2 regions of the Thermoanaerobacter kivui genome follow, and region 1 is predicted to be linked to the other one. Evidence: riboswitches for the same ligand, from Rfam matches in the RefSeq annotation. Region 1 holds a riboswitch; the other holds the start of a gene.
What was found. A riboswitch is a leader RNA that binds a small molecule or an ion and turns the genes downstream of it on or off. The one in region 1 is predicted to bind molybdenum cofactor.
Positions count from the first base shown of each region.

Region 2: another riboswitch for molybdenum cofactor. It lies ahead of TKV_RS09705 (formate--tetrahydrofolate ligase); the one in region 1 lies ahead of mobB (molybdopterin-guanine dinucleotide biosynthesis protein B).

Region 1 is NZ_CP009170.1:1,805,682-1,813,053, reverse strand. It holds molybdenum cofactor riboswitch at 630-748, shown strand; gene mobB (molybdopterin-guanine dinucleotide biosynthesis protein B) at 953-1,639, shown strand; molybdenum cofactor riboswitch at 1,860-1,983, shown strand; gene TKV_RS09100 (substrate-binding domain-containing protein) at 2,182-3,060, shown strand; gene TKV_RS09095 (ABC transporter permease) at 3,200-3,898, shown strand; gene TKV_RS09090 (energy-coupling factor ABC transporter ATP-binding protein) at 3,949-4,710, shown strand; gene TKV_RS09085 (MogA/MoaB family molybdenum cofactor biosynthesis protein) at 4,896-5,393, shown strand; gene TKV_RS09080 (molybdopterin molybdotransferase MoeA) at 5,395-6,618, shown strand; gene TKV_RS09075 (molybdopterin biosynthesis protein) at 6,628-7,372, shown strand, end outside.
Region 2 is NZ_CP009170.1:1,912,422-1,919,793, forward strand. It holds gene lpdA (dihydrolipoyl dehydrogenase) at 1-861, opposite strand, end outside; gene TKV_RS09680 (methylenetetrahydrofolate reductase) at 877-1,752, opposite strand; gene TKV_RS09685 (methylenetetrahydrofolate reductase C-terminal domain-containing protein) at 1,768-2,418, opposite strand; gene TKV_RS09690 (bifunctional 5,10-methylenetetrahydrofolate dehydrogenase/5,10-methenyltetrahydrofolate cyclohydrolase) at 2,431-3,285, opposite strand; gene TKV_RS09695 (cyclodeaminase/cyclohydrolase family protein) at 3,329-3,958, opposite strand; gene TKV_RS09700 (DUF166 domain-containing protein) at 3,937-4,773, opposite strand; gene TKV_RS09705 (formate--tetrahydrofolate ligase) at 4,799-6,478, opposite strand; molybdenum cofactor riboswitch at 6,952-7,077, opposite strand; gene TKV_RS09710 (formate/nitrite transporter family protein) at 7,320-7,372, opposite strand, start outside.

The DNA of each region.
Region 1 (7,372 bases):
AGTACCGAGCCTGATAATGATGTAGAAATCAATGGTTGTGTAGTACATGATAAAAAGACAGACGAATACTCTGTATTTATTACTACAGACCTTGATAAAACCGCAAAACAGATTATAAGCATCTATGAATTAAGGCCTGAAATGGAAGAAGATTTCCGACAAATAAAGGATTTTTGCGAATAGAGGATTTCAAAGAGTACAAAATACAATTTCATTGCGTTCCATGGGGTTATGGTGCTGATAGGCTATTTATTCTTCCAATTATACAAAAATATAGAGGAAGGAAGGAAATATACAGGGGAAACCCTGCCTATTGCACTCAAGAAATATGTAGAGAATAAGCCAAAATTGGTGATTATATATTCGGGGCAGTACTTAGCCATTTTCAGCTTTCTGGAGTTTATTCAATTGTATGCATCTGCGGCACAGAAGTGAGGAAGTGCCTAGATTTGATCCTAGCTAAAGTATAGCATAACAAAATGCATGCTATTCAAATTACGAATTGAAGATAGAAGAGAAGATGCATAATATTCCTGTATTGGGAAATGGGAATACACTATACTTTTTATTAAATACATATTGTTTTATGACAAAGTTGTGTTAAAATAATTTTAGACAAATTTAATATTTCATTAATTATTCTCCGAGTCTTTAATCCTAAGGCAAAAAGCTATGGATTATAGACCGTTAGGGTAGTGCTGGAAACGGCTCTGCCTCCCGCCTGGAAAGGAGAATAGGAAGGCTGCTATTCTCCTTTCGCATACTAAAACGAAAGGAGTTTTTTTATGAAGGTTCTTTGTCAATAGTTGTGGTGGGTATTTTTTCTGAATGTTTAAGGGGAGGGAATCTTTCTTTTTTCTCAAATCTTTTGGTATCAAATGTTGTAAGGCTTGATAGCCCTTAAATAGGGGGCATATGTGACAAACTGCCAATACCCTAGGAGGTATTAAAATTGAAGATAATAGGTGTTATAGGAACAAAAGATACAGGTAAAACCACTCTTGTAACAAAAATTGTTAGAAAATTAGTGGATGAGGGGTACAGGGTTGCCACCCTGAAACATACCCATACAGGCTTTGATTTTGCAGATAAAGACACTGGTAAACACAAAGAAGCAGGGGTAGAGCTTGTAGTCGGTAGTGGAGAAGAAACCTTTTTTCTTCTTGGTAGGAAAATGGTGCTTGATGAACTTGTAGGTACTATCCAGCTTCTTGGGGATTTCGATTTCCTGGTTATCGAGGGTTTTAAAGGAATGCCTTATGCAAACATTTCTACTTCCACTGAAAATGAATTCACAATAAGAAAGGTGGATCCATTCTCCCTTAAGGAGGAAGAATTGGATGAACTCATTGAAGTCATAAAGAACAGAAGTTACTGTTTGCTGCAGGGGCTTAACTGTAAAAAGTGTGGTTTTGAATCATGCAGGGACTTTGCAATGGCAAAGGTCCAGGGAGCTGCCGATGATATAAACTGTAAGAGCCAGCCAAAAAGGGCTCTTCTGAGAATAAATGGTCACCCGGTACCTATGAATCCATTTGTACAGGAATTTATATCAAAAACAGTTCTTGGTATGATCGATGCACTTGGCATGGAAAACCATAAAATTGAGAAGGTTGAGCTAATCATAAAAAATAAGTGAATAATACACCCATAAACGCATAGATGAATTGAAATTATTAGTTCAGGATAATTACGACAGACTTAAGGATCTTATGACAGGAAGAGTAATGTGAAGTGTTATTAGTCTTTTTAACCAATGCTGGCGTTCTTACTATAAATAATGTTGGGGTGGGCAAAAATTATGTATCTAAGATCGCTTGACGAAGCTAATTAATCGAGATAAAAAAATTATTAAAGTAAGGAGAATAACTCTCCGAGCCTTTATGTCTAAGGGGCGAAGAGCCCTATGAGATAAAGGCCGATAGGGTATTGATGGAAACATCAATGCCTCCCGTGTTGGAAAGGAGAGGCAATGCATTTGCATTTATGCAAAGCAAGAATGCGTAAGGTAAAATTGTGTCCTTGCTTTGCGAAAACGATGCAGTGCCTTCTCCGGAAGGCATTTTTTTGTACCTTTGTTAGGGACTAATTTCAATGGTAAAAGCTAAAGAATGGAATCTTTCCAGTTTTAATGGGTAAGGTTTAAACAAAAACTAATAGTGATGAAAGAGGATGAATACCATGGCAAGAATATCAAAGAAGTTTTTGATGATCCTTTTATATTCTATTTTGTTGTTTAGTTTGTTTTCTCTGAACGGTTGTACAGGTTCTAAAACTTCAGAGAAGATTTCCCCAGGTAATCGAGATGTAATTTTGGTGACAACAACAAGCACGCAGGATAGTGGGCTTTTGGATTACCTTTTACCGATCTTTGAGAAAGAAACAGGATACAAAGTAAAAGTGGTTGCCGTGGGGACAGGACAGGCTTTGGAGATGGGAAAAAGGGGGGAAGCAGATGTTCTTCTTACACATGCTCCTGCAGCAGAGAAAGAACTTGTGGACAACAAGGATGTTATAAACTATCAGTTGGTAATGCACAATGATTTCATTGTGGTTGGTCCTTCAGAGGATCCAGCGCAAGTTAAGAATGCGGTTTCAGTAGAAGCAGCCTTTCAGGAGATTGCTGAAAAAGGTGTACCGTTTGTTTCGAGGGGTGATGATTCGGGTACACACAAAAAGGAATTGAGTTTATGGAAAGCAGCAGGGATTGATCCCAAGGGGAAGTCGTGGTATATAGAAAGCGGCACAGGAATGGGACAAACGCTCCTTATTGCTAACGAAAAACGGGCATATACACTAACTGATCGGGGAACATACCTTGCATACCGCGATAAAATAGATCTTACCATTGTTCGAGAAGGAGATAAGGGTCTTCTTAATATTTATCACGTGATGCAGGTTAACCCCGAGAAACATCCTGGGAAACACATAAACAGCGATGGAGCCAAAGCTTTTGTGGAGTTTATGATTTCGCCCAGAACGCAGGAGCTTATTGGCAAATTTGGGGTAGACAAGTACGGAATGCCGCTCTTTTTCCCAGATGCTCAAAAAGGGAATTAGAATTAAGATAGAGAGTTGTTACGTTGTTTTAAAGAGGCTTCGTTTAAAAAAGCAGAAAAGCTCAGATTTAGCCAAAAAATGGGATTTTTCAAGCTTGATTGAGCTAATTACAAAATATTGAGGTAGGAGTTGAATAAAAGTGGAGCTTATTTGGGAAGGCCTGAAAGGAGCATTCAAATTTCTTGTTCATGGGGATCCAGAAATCAGAGAAATTACTCTTCTTTCTCTTAGGATTGCTGCGTGGGCTATAGGGATAAGTTCAGCCATTGGCCTTCCACTTGGGATTGCACTTGGAGTAAGCACGTTTCGTGGCAGGGATTTTCTTCTGACTTTAGCCAATACCGGCATGGGACTTCCACCGACAGTTGTGGGACTTTGGGTAGCTATTGTGCTATGGCGTACCGGCCCTTTAGGAGGACTAAAGCTGATTTATACTCCTACTGCCATCATCATTGCTGAAGTAATTCTTACCGTGCCTATTATTGTAGCTTTGGTAGCTGCAGCCGCGTCGGATAAAAAAGCTAAATTACACGATTTTTTTCTTTCTTTAGGGTTGAACCCTCTTCAATATATGTGGCTTTTGCTTCGGGAAATTCGTAGCTCAGTTTTAACAGCAATCATTGCCGGTTTTGGACGTGCAATTTCGGAGGTAGGAGCAGCAATGATGGTAGGAGGGAACATCGCTGGGGAAACCCGCACGCTTACCACCGCTATTGTTCTTGAAGTATCTAAGGGTGAGTTTGACCGCGCGTTAGCGATAAGTTTTGTACTTCTTGCCTTATCGTTTTCTATTACTGCCTTTATTACCCACCTTCAGTATCAACAAAACTTAAAGTAGAAGTGGGAAAAACAAGAAATAATTAGATTAAAGAAAGGAGGTAGAGGAGTATGAATTATATGTTTGAACGCAAAGCTACCGATTTTCGGGGTATAGAGAATCAAACGCCGGTTATTATAGCCGAAGATATTAGTGTACGGCGCAATGAACGCTTTATCCTGCGAAACATAAGCCTCGTTTTGCATCAAGGGGAACGTTTGGGACTTGCGGGTCCCAATGGTTCAGGAAAAAGTACGCTCCTTAAAGTCTTATCCTTACTAATTCCACCGTCTTCTGGGAGGCTTACAGTTCTTGGCTTTATGGGAGACGGACGGTCTTCAGTGACCGTTCGCCGAAAGATGTCTATCGTCTTTCAACAACCGACAACGCTCACAGGGAGTGTTTTGCAAAACGTGAGTATTCCCCTGCGCATGCGAGGACTTTCTGCCCGAGAAGCAACCAAGCGGGCATATGATTGGCTTAAGTGTTTTGATTTAGAAAAGCTTGCTTTTCAGCGGATACATACACTTTCTGGGGGAGAACTTGCACGTCTTCAGCTAGCAAGGGCGTTTGCTATGGAACCGGAAATTTTGTTCCTTGATGAACCTTTTGCAGCAGTGGATGCTACTTCACGCAGTCCACTAAAGGCCCTTCTTCGGGAGATTCTGGCAAAAAACAAGGTTTCACTGCTTCTTATTAGTCATGATTTTCGTGACCTTCTCGATCTTACTGAGCGCACGCTGGTTCTTTTGGATGGGCACATTGTTGCACAAGGTAAAACCCAAACTTTGCGCATACAATCTCCACTTGTGCGTGAGATTTTTCCGGAGTAAAGTTTTTCGGGATACAAAGGTTGCTCAATATGTCTCTACTCTATACCATACTTATTTAAGCAGTTTGCGAAAAAAGTTTTTTATTTCAAGTAGAAGGAATACTAATTACTATACTTTTATTATAAATGAGGGCAGGATAAAAAAATAAATTAGTGGGGGAAAGCAAGAAAGGGGATGATAAATTAATGATTAAAGTTGCTATTTTGACTGTTAGTGACAAGGGTTTTAGAGGAGAGAGAATTGACACAACATCATCTGCTATAAAAGAAGTTTTAGATCCAGCGATATATTCTATTGAAGAAATAAGAATCGTTCCAGATGAAATAGAAGATATAAAACGTGAACTAATAAGATTTTGTGATGAATTAAAAGTTGACCTTGTTTTGACAAATGGAGGAACTGGATTTTCAAAGAGGGACGTAACACCAGAAGCAACGATGGCTGTGGTTGAGAAATTGGTTCCTGGAATTCCAGAAGCAATGAGGGCAAAGTCTTTAGAAATAACTCCACATGCTATGCTATCTCGTGCAGTTGCAGGAATTAGAAAGAGCACTTTAATCATAAATCTTCCAGGAAGCCCTAAGGGGGCTGTTGAAAACTTAAATGTTGTTTTACCTGCTCTTAAGCATGGAATTGAGATTTTAAAGGGTGAAGCTTCAGAATGTGCAAGAAAGGACGATTAAAATGGAACTTTTAAAACTTGTTACAGTAAAAGAGGCAAAGGAGATAATAGAAAAAAATATTAGTTTTAAACCTGGCATAGAGAAAATAAGTATTTTAAATTCGTTAGGAAGAATTTTAGCAAAAGACATATATGCACCGGAAAATGTTCCCGATTTTAGAAAATCAACCGTTGATGGATATGCTGTGATTTCGAGTGATGTTTTTGGAGCGAGTGAGAGTTTACCTGCAATTTTAAAGCTTGTTGGAGAAGTCAAGATAGGAACGGAACCAACCCTGGATATAATGCCAGGAGAGTGCATGTATGTTCCAACAGGGGGTATGCTTCCTGAAAGTGCCGATACTGTTGTTATGATTGAATACACAGAAAAACTTGATGATGAAACTATTTTAGTCAATAAACCAGCTGCGCCCTTTCAAAACATAATTGAAATTGGAGAAGATGTAAAAAAAGGTGAACTCATTTTAAAAAAAGGCACAAAATTGAGACCCTACGAGATAGGGGTTTTATCAAGTCTTGGAATATTAGAGGTGGAGGTTTATAAAAAAGTAAAGGTTGGAATTATTTCCACAGGCGATGAGATAGTGGACCCTAAGGAGAAAATTAATAAAGGACAGGTCAGGGACATAAATAGCTATCTGTTATACTCTCTGTGTCTTGAAGAAGGAGCAGAGCCTGTTCTATACGGCATTGTTAAAGATGATTATGAAAAATTAAGAGAGAAATTGCAAGCGGCAATAAGTGAATGCGATTTAGTTTTGATGTCGGGTGGCAGTTCAGCCGGCAACAAAGATGAAACTCTCAAGGTTATAAGCTCATTTAAAAATTCGAATATTTTTATTCATGGAGTTGCTATACGACCTGGGAAACCTACGATTGTTGGAAAAGCAGGTGATAAATTCATATTTGGACTTCCGGGGCACCCACTGGCGTGTGCGGTAATATTTAAGACCCTTGTTATTCACTATTTGGACAGGATAAGGAATTTTGAAAGAGAAGAATATCCGGTTGAGTGCAGGTTTGCCGTAAACTATCATAAGGCTGAGGGTAGAGCAGAATTTTTACCTGTTAGTATAAAAGAAGCGGAAGGAAAATTAATTGCGTATCCCACTTATTATGAATCAGGGCTTATATCTCGTTTTGCAAAATCCTTTGGATATGTTTACATTGAAAAAGAATTAGAGGGCATATCTGAAGGACAAATAGTTAAAGTTTATAAATTTTAGGAGGGTGCTATGAGGCAAAATATCTATCTTTCAAATATAAGCTTGAATGAGGCAATAAATATTTTTCTTGAAAAAATAAAAGATTTTAAGGTTGAAACAGAATATGTAAAAACTTATGAAGCAAATGGTAGAATTACAGCAAAACCTATATTTGCCAAAATTTCATCGCCCTTTTACAACAGTTCTGCTGTTGACGGGATTGCAACAGTAGCAAAAAAGACATTTACTGCGACAGACAAAAATCCTGTAAGGCTTAAAGAAGGAGTTGATTATGTAGTTGTTGATACAGGTGATCCTATTCCAGATGAATATGATTGCGTAATTATGGTTGAAGATTTAATTTGGGTATCTCAAGATGAGGTTGAGATAATAAAGCCTGCTATTCCATGGCAAAATATACGACAAATTGGTGAGGATATAGTAGAAGGACAACTTATACTTCCTCAAAGCCATAGAATAAGACCTGTTGATATTGGTGCTTTGATTGCAGGAGGAGTATTTGAAGTTGAAGTTTATAAAAAGCCTAAAGTTGCAATCATTCCAACAGGAACAGAGCTAGTAGAACCAGGGGAAGAACTTAAAGTTGGAGATATAATAGAATTTAACTCGAGAGTTTTTGCCGCGCAGGTTGAAGAATACGGTGGAATTCCAACAAGATTTGATATTGTAAGAGATGATTTTGAGAAATTGAAAGCTGCTGTTGATAAAGCTTCAAAGGAATACGACATTATCCTATTAAATGCTGGTTCATCTG
Region 2 (7,372 bases), 110 kb from region 1:
ACCTTTTTCGGTATTTACTCCCACTCTTTCTAACCCTATTTCTTCAATATTTGCTTTTCTTCCAACAGCAACAAGCATTACTTCGGCTTTTATGATTTTACCATCTTCTAAAGAGACTTCTACCTCGTTTTCATTAATTTTGACTTCCGTTATCTTTGACTTGGTATAAAGTTTAATTTTCTTCTTCTTAAAAATTTTCTCTATTTCTTTGCTTATCTCAAAATCCTCTGTACTTAATGCTCGATCCAACATCTCAACTAGTGTAACGTCAGTACCAAGCCCCTTATAAAACATCGCAAATTCGCAACCAATAACCCCTGCTCCCACTATTAGTATGCTCTTAGGAATATATCTTAAATCTAAAATCTCATCACTTGTCAACACCCTTTTTTCATCAAAAGGGAAAAGAGGAATCCGCCTTGGTGATGAACCCGTTGCAATAATTATTGCATCAGATTTAATTCTCTCTTCTGCTCCATTTTCTTTTATGACTTTAACTTCTCTATTGTTAAGAATTTCACCTTTTCCTTTTATTATTTTAACACCATTTTTATTAAATAGCAAGTCTATTCCTTTATTTAATCTTTCAATAATCTTATTTTTTCGTTCAATTATTGCGTCAATATCTGCTTTGATTTCTCCTTCTAAAATTATCCCATAAGATTTTGCTTTTTTTATTATTTCCAAAACCTCACTTGAAGAAAGAAGAGCCTTGGTGGGAATGCACCCTTTATTCAGGCATGTCCCACCTAATTTATCCTTTTCTATTACTGTTACATCTGCACCGAGCTTTGCAGCTTTTATACCCGCTACATATCCTCCTGGACCTGCACCTATAATTGTAATTCTCTTTTTAGACATTCATATCGTCCTTCCTTACAAATTGCACATGTCAAGTAGAATTGGAACATTCTCTTCTGCACCAATAGCCATTATATGAACACCATCACACAGTTTTTCTTCTTTCACTTGGTTTATGAACTCTGCTGCAATTTTCAAACCTTCTTTAACCTTATTTTCTGCACCTTTTAATCTCTCTATAAGAGCATCAGGAACATGTATACCAGGAACATTTTTGTTCATGTAATTTGCCATTCCAGGTGACTTTAGTGGTATTACACCTACCAATACCTTTGCATTTAAATCTTTAGTAGCTTCCCTAAATTTTCTTAAAACCTCTATATCATATACCGCCTGAGTCTGAAAGAATTTTGCTCCAGCCTGCATCTTCTTTTTCATCTTTATTATTTGTGCCTCTAAAGGATCAAACAAAGGAGTTACGCTTGCGCCAAGGAAAAATTCAGGTGCTTTATTAAGCTGATTACCTGCCCAATCTTGACCTTCCATTAATTTGCTGGCAATCATTAATATATTAACCGAATCACAATCATAAACTGGCTTTGCCCCTGGCTGATCTCCAAACATAGGATGATCTCCCGTTAATGCAAGAACATTTTTTATTCCTAAAGCACCAGCTGCCAACAACTCACCTTGAATTGCTATTCTATTTCTGTCTCTACCGGTTATTTGCATTATAGGTTCCAAACCTTCTTCTAACAAGATCACTGCTGCACCTAAGGAAGAAACTCTTACAACTGCACTTTGAAAGTCTGTGACGTTAACGCCAGCAACTCTTCCTTTTACTGCCTTTGCGCATTCTTTAAAATGAGTCATATCTATGCCCTTTGGTGGGGCCATTTCAGCAGTTACAACAAATTCACCAGATTTCAACTTTTCTTCAAGAAGTCCCATGATCATTCCTCCTACTTACTTTTTTACAACAATTTTTCTTGGATTATAAGCTTTGCTATGATCTTTGGGTGGTTTTAACTCAAGCATTTTATCTAATTTTCCTAATTTTTCAAGTCTCTCGTAAATCAATACCCAAGCACAATCATTTTCAGGATTTACCTCGCATTTTCCGTTTTTAGAACCTCCACATGGCCCATTCATCAAGCCCTTTGCACATTTTGTTATTGGGCATATACCAGCTGTCCAGCCAAGTTCACATTGCCCACATGCTTTACAAGCCTCAACAAAATGTCCTACTCTTTCTATCTCTCCTATAAACATAGTATTATTGGCTGGAAAGACAGGTTTGTCATCCACTACAGCTGCCACTGTTTGTGCACCATCACCACAAGCCATGCATAAAATCGCATCAGCTGCATCTACAGCTTCCTTTTGCTTTTTTAATGTAGCACGAACCTGTAATTTGTTACATGAAGGATCAAGAATTGCATATCCCGTGACAGTTTTCCCTTCTTTTTCGAGCTTTTCTTTCATTTCTAAAACCTGAGCTTCACCACCAGTGAAACATGATGTAGCACATAGCGAGCAACCAGTAATGAATATACTTTGAGAATCTTTAAGCATTTCAAGTATTTCTTCAAAAGGTTTATGTTCTGTAATGACCATCTTAAAAACCCCCTATAAGCTTTTTTGTTGCTTTAAAGCCTTAATAACATGTTTTGCTAAAACTGTAGTTGTAACCGAACCAACTCCTCCTGGAACAGGAGTAATCATAGCTACTTTATCTTTAACATCATCGAAATCTACATCACCGCATAATTTACCATTTTCATCTACATTTATTCCAACATCGATTACAACTGCACCTTCTCCTACCATATCCTTCTTTACCATCTTTGCTTTCCCTACAGCTGCAATCAGGATTTCTGCTCTCTTTGTTTCTTCAGCAAGATCTTTTGTTTTAGAATGGCAAATTGTAACTGTAGCGTTTCTTTGCAACAGCATCATTGCAAGAGGTCTTCCTACTACCATGCTTCTTCCTACAACTGCTACTTTTTTGCCTGCTGGATCAATTTTGAAATGGTCAAGTATTTCTATAACAGCTTGTGGAGTACATGGAGGAAAACCTTCCTTTTCACCAGCCATAACCTTTGCAACATTGATAGGGCTAAAACAGTCTAAGTCTTTTTCTGGAGAAATTTCATACTTTACTCTGTCCTCAGATATTTGTGAAGGTAATGGCCTCATTATTAACATTCCATTAACACTTTCATCATTATTAAGCTCATGAATCTTTTTGATAAATTCCTGTTCAGAAATATCTCCAGGCAACTCAAGAACACTAGCTTCTATTCCAATTTCACTACATCTCTTTAATGCACCTTTTATATAAGCAACCGAGTCTGGTCTATCCCCAACTATCACGATCTTTAAACATGGGGTATAACCCTTTCCTTTTAACTCAGAAACTTCTTTTATCAAGCTCTCCTTTAGTGCTTCAGCTACTTCTTTACCAGATAATATAACAGACATCAGGTTCCAGCCTCCTTTTAAAAATATTTAAAAGCATATAGATTTAGCCTTTTAATTTTTCCATCACTATCTTATAAGCCTCATCAGCCAACTTCTCAGCTTCTCTACACATTTTCTCTGTATACTCATTTGTTTTCTTAACAAATTCCTCATCTTTAATACCATTAAGATTGATTATTACATTTAAGTACCCACTCAACACAGCCGCTTTCAAAATCAAAGCTCCTACTCCTACATCGCTTATAGCAAGCTTTGAACCTATTTCTGCAAGCCTACGTTGGAGTTTTAAAGCCTCTAAGGACTTTTCCATTATCTTTATTGGTACCTGACAAGCATTTTTTAAAGCATTATTCAAAGCTTCTTCTTTTTTCCTTTTTTCTTCATCAGTATTCTTCGGCAATTTGTACGCTTTAGCAACTTCACTAAAAACCTGAGCATCTTCATCAATAAGAGAAAGCAATTCTTCTTGCAATTTCTTCTCTTCTTCTAATATCTTAATAATTTCTTGTTCAACATCTTTATATTTTTCCTTGCCCACGGTCAAATTACCTACCATACTACCAAGTGCATTACCTATTGCCCCAGCTAATGCAGCAGCACCACCACCACCAGGTACAGGCTCTTTTGAGGCAAGTACCTCAATAAACTCTCTTATGTTTTTTTCAACAAGCATTTTTGACCTCCTCGCTTCAACGTATTTTTAGCAACCTCCAAATTTATACGCGCAGCAAAATGCATAATTGAATCACCAAAATCTTCATCTATATCATGGGAAGCTAAACAAGCATAAGCATGCCACAATTTATTAGCCTCGTCCACTGCCTCTTCTCCTATCTTCTTCCCGATAAGACCATGTGCCACATAATAGGTAGCACCACACGGTGCCGAGCGAATTACATCAACTTTTGTTATATAACCTTCATCATCAACATAAACTTTATATTCAGGTCTTCCCAATTTAAACTCTTTAAGAAAGTTATTAATAAAATCAGAGTCTGTTTTTTTAAGCGAACAAAAAGGTTTTGGGAAAACATAATCTATGCCATACTTTTTACATATGTCTTTAAGAGTTTTCTCTAAATATTTATCAATCCATTTTGGGTCTTCTTTAGGGGCTATGAGCACTTTGCATCCTACCTCGGCTGCCATCTTCAAAAGTTGAGGAAAAATATCAGGATGTATTCCTGCAGCGATTAATATATTATGTTCTGGAAGTTTCTCAGGTAAATAGCAAGCAGGGTTATCAATAATCTCTGGCAAGATCGCTGGAAAAAGTACAACTCCTGCTATATTTTCTGTAAAATCCTTTACCTGTTTCTTTTTAAAGTCTATCCACTTCCATGAGATTTGCCCATTTCCCATTTTATTAAATGTCAAATTGGGCAAAAGCTTTCGCAACACATATTCCCCACTAAACCTCGTATAAAAGAGAGGAGGGCAGCCGGGTGTATCTTCCCCAGCTGCTAAAAGCAATCTATAATCACTCAATCTTATACCCCCAAAACTCATCAGATTAGAACAGTCCAGTAATTCTGCCAGTTTCATCTACATCTATATTCTCAGCAGCTGGCTTCTTTGGCAATCCTGGCATGGTCATAATTTCACCAGTTAATACTACAACAAAACCTGCTCCTGCAGAAATCTTTACATTCCTTACTGTTATCTTGAAATTGGTAGGTCTGCCTAACAAAGATGGATTGTCGCTCAATGAATACTGAGTTTTTGCCATACAGATTGGAAGCTTGCCATATCCTAAGTTTTCAAGATTCTCAATTTCCTTGTTTGCCGCTGGTATGTAGTCAACACCATCAGCTCCATATATCTCTCTCGCAATTGTCTCAATCTTCTCTTTTAGGCTCATCTCCAAAGGATAAAGTGGAGCATACTCATTCTTTCCTTCCTCAATCAATCTTAGAACCTCTTTTGCAAGCTCAATTCCACCTTCTCCACCTTTTGCCCAAACCTCAGAAAGAACAACGTTTACTCCCAAAGCCTTGCATTCTTCGCTCACAAGCTTCAATTCAGCTTCTGTGTCTGTCGGGAATCTATTTAATGCAACTACTGCTGGAAGTTTGAATTTCTGTGTGATATTCTCGACATGCTTTAATAGATTAGAAATACCCTTCTTCAACGCATCTAAGTTCTCTTCATTCAAGTTCGCCTTTGGCACTCCGCCATTGTATTTCAAAGCCCTTACTGTAGCCACAATCACTACTGCATCTGGCTTTAAGCCTGCATATCGGCATTTGATATCTAAGAACTTCTCAGCACCCAAATCTGCACCAAACCCTGCTTCGGTTATCACATAATCAGCAAGCTTCAAAGCAAGTTTGGTTGCTATCACGCTGTTACAACCATGAGCTATATTCGCAAATGGTCCACCATGCACAAATGCAGGCGTATGTTCAAGTGTTTGAACCAAGTTGGGCTTCAATGCCTCTTTCAACAAAGCTGTCATAGCACCCTGAGCTTTCAAATCTCCAGCCGTTACAGGTTTGCCATCATAAGTGTATGCTACAATTATCCTTGCCAATCTTTCTTTTAAATCTTTCAAATCATTTGCAAGACAAAAAACTGCCATTACCTCTGAAGCAACTGTAATATCAAAACCATCCTCTCTTGGAACACCGTTAGCTTTTCCACCTAAACCGTCAACAACAAATCTCAATTGTCTGTCGTTCATATCCACGCAACGTCTCCAGATGATGCGACGTGGATCAATACCAAGCTCATTACCTTGATGGATGTGATTATCAAGCATTGCTGCAAGCAGGTTATTAGCTGCACCAATTGCATGGAAATCTCCTGTGAAATGCAAATTTATATCCTCCATTGGAACAACCTGCGCATATCCGCCACCTGCTGCTCCACCTTTAACACCAAAGACAGGACCTAGGGAAGGCTCTCTTAAACATATCATTGTCTTTTTACCCAACTTTGATAACGCATCGCCTAAACCAACAGTTGTTGTTGTTTTCCCTTCACCTGCCGGGGTAGGATTGATTGCTGTAACCAATATCAATTTGCCATCTTTTTTGTCCTTTAGCTTGCTCATCAAACTGTAATCTACTTTTGCTTTGTACTTTCCGTAATATTCAATGTCATCCTCTGTCAACCCAATTTTCTCTGCGATGTTCTTGATTGGTTCCAACTTTGCCTCTTGAGCAATCTCAATATCGCTCTTAAATGCCATCTTTCTCCACTCCTTTTTGTTTATTTAATTTTTAAAACCATTTTAAAAAAGACAGACAATATTTGTTGGAAAATCACCTCCTTCTCCTTTAACAGAAAAATCCATACATTGGTGGTCTAATCTTAAAAATATCATCTCTTGAGGTTGAATTATCACCCAATCTTTTTATATAATACCACCCCCTCGCATTAAATGGTATCCTAAAGTCAGAAAAACTACATTGAATAGTAAAACCTTTTATATCCTTGAAATGTGACAACCCTTGCACTTCTTCTAAATGTGGTAGGATTTTTCATACTTTAGATTATAGAGCCAATACTATTACGGTCCTTATTGCCATACCTATAGCGTATTTCACCGCCAAGTTACCGCCCATGGTGGGCACACTACAAAAAACGCCTTTCAGAGAAGGCACTACATCGTTTTCACAAAATAAGAATCGACTTCTCTACCGCCTTCTTGCTTTGCATAAGTGCGCATGCATTGTCTCTCCTTCCCAACACGGGAAACAAGATGTTTCCATCAATACCCTATCGGCCTTTATCTCATAATAGGGCTTTTCACCCTTTAGACATAAAGGCTCGAAGAGTTATTGTGTTGTTAATCTTCCTTATTGATAATTTTATGTCAATTAATTGGCTTTGTCAAGTAATTTTAGATACATGCAAAAAAGTAAGATTTTTTAAAAAACAAATATAAAGCTTAAATAGAAATTTAAAATTCCAAATTGAGTATCTCATCTTTAACAGACTTACATTTTTCGATGAGAATGTTGCATTCTTTTAAGGTATAACATGAGTAGACAGATAGTGCTGATAGATTTGTTCCTTTAGCGTTATTTTTATTTTTCAGCCTTCAGATATACCCACCAATAAACCGTCCCAACAAATAAAC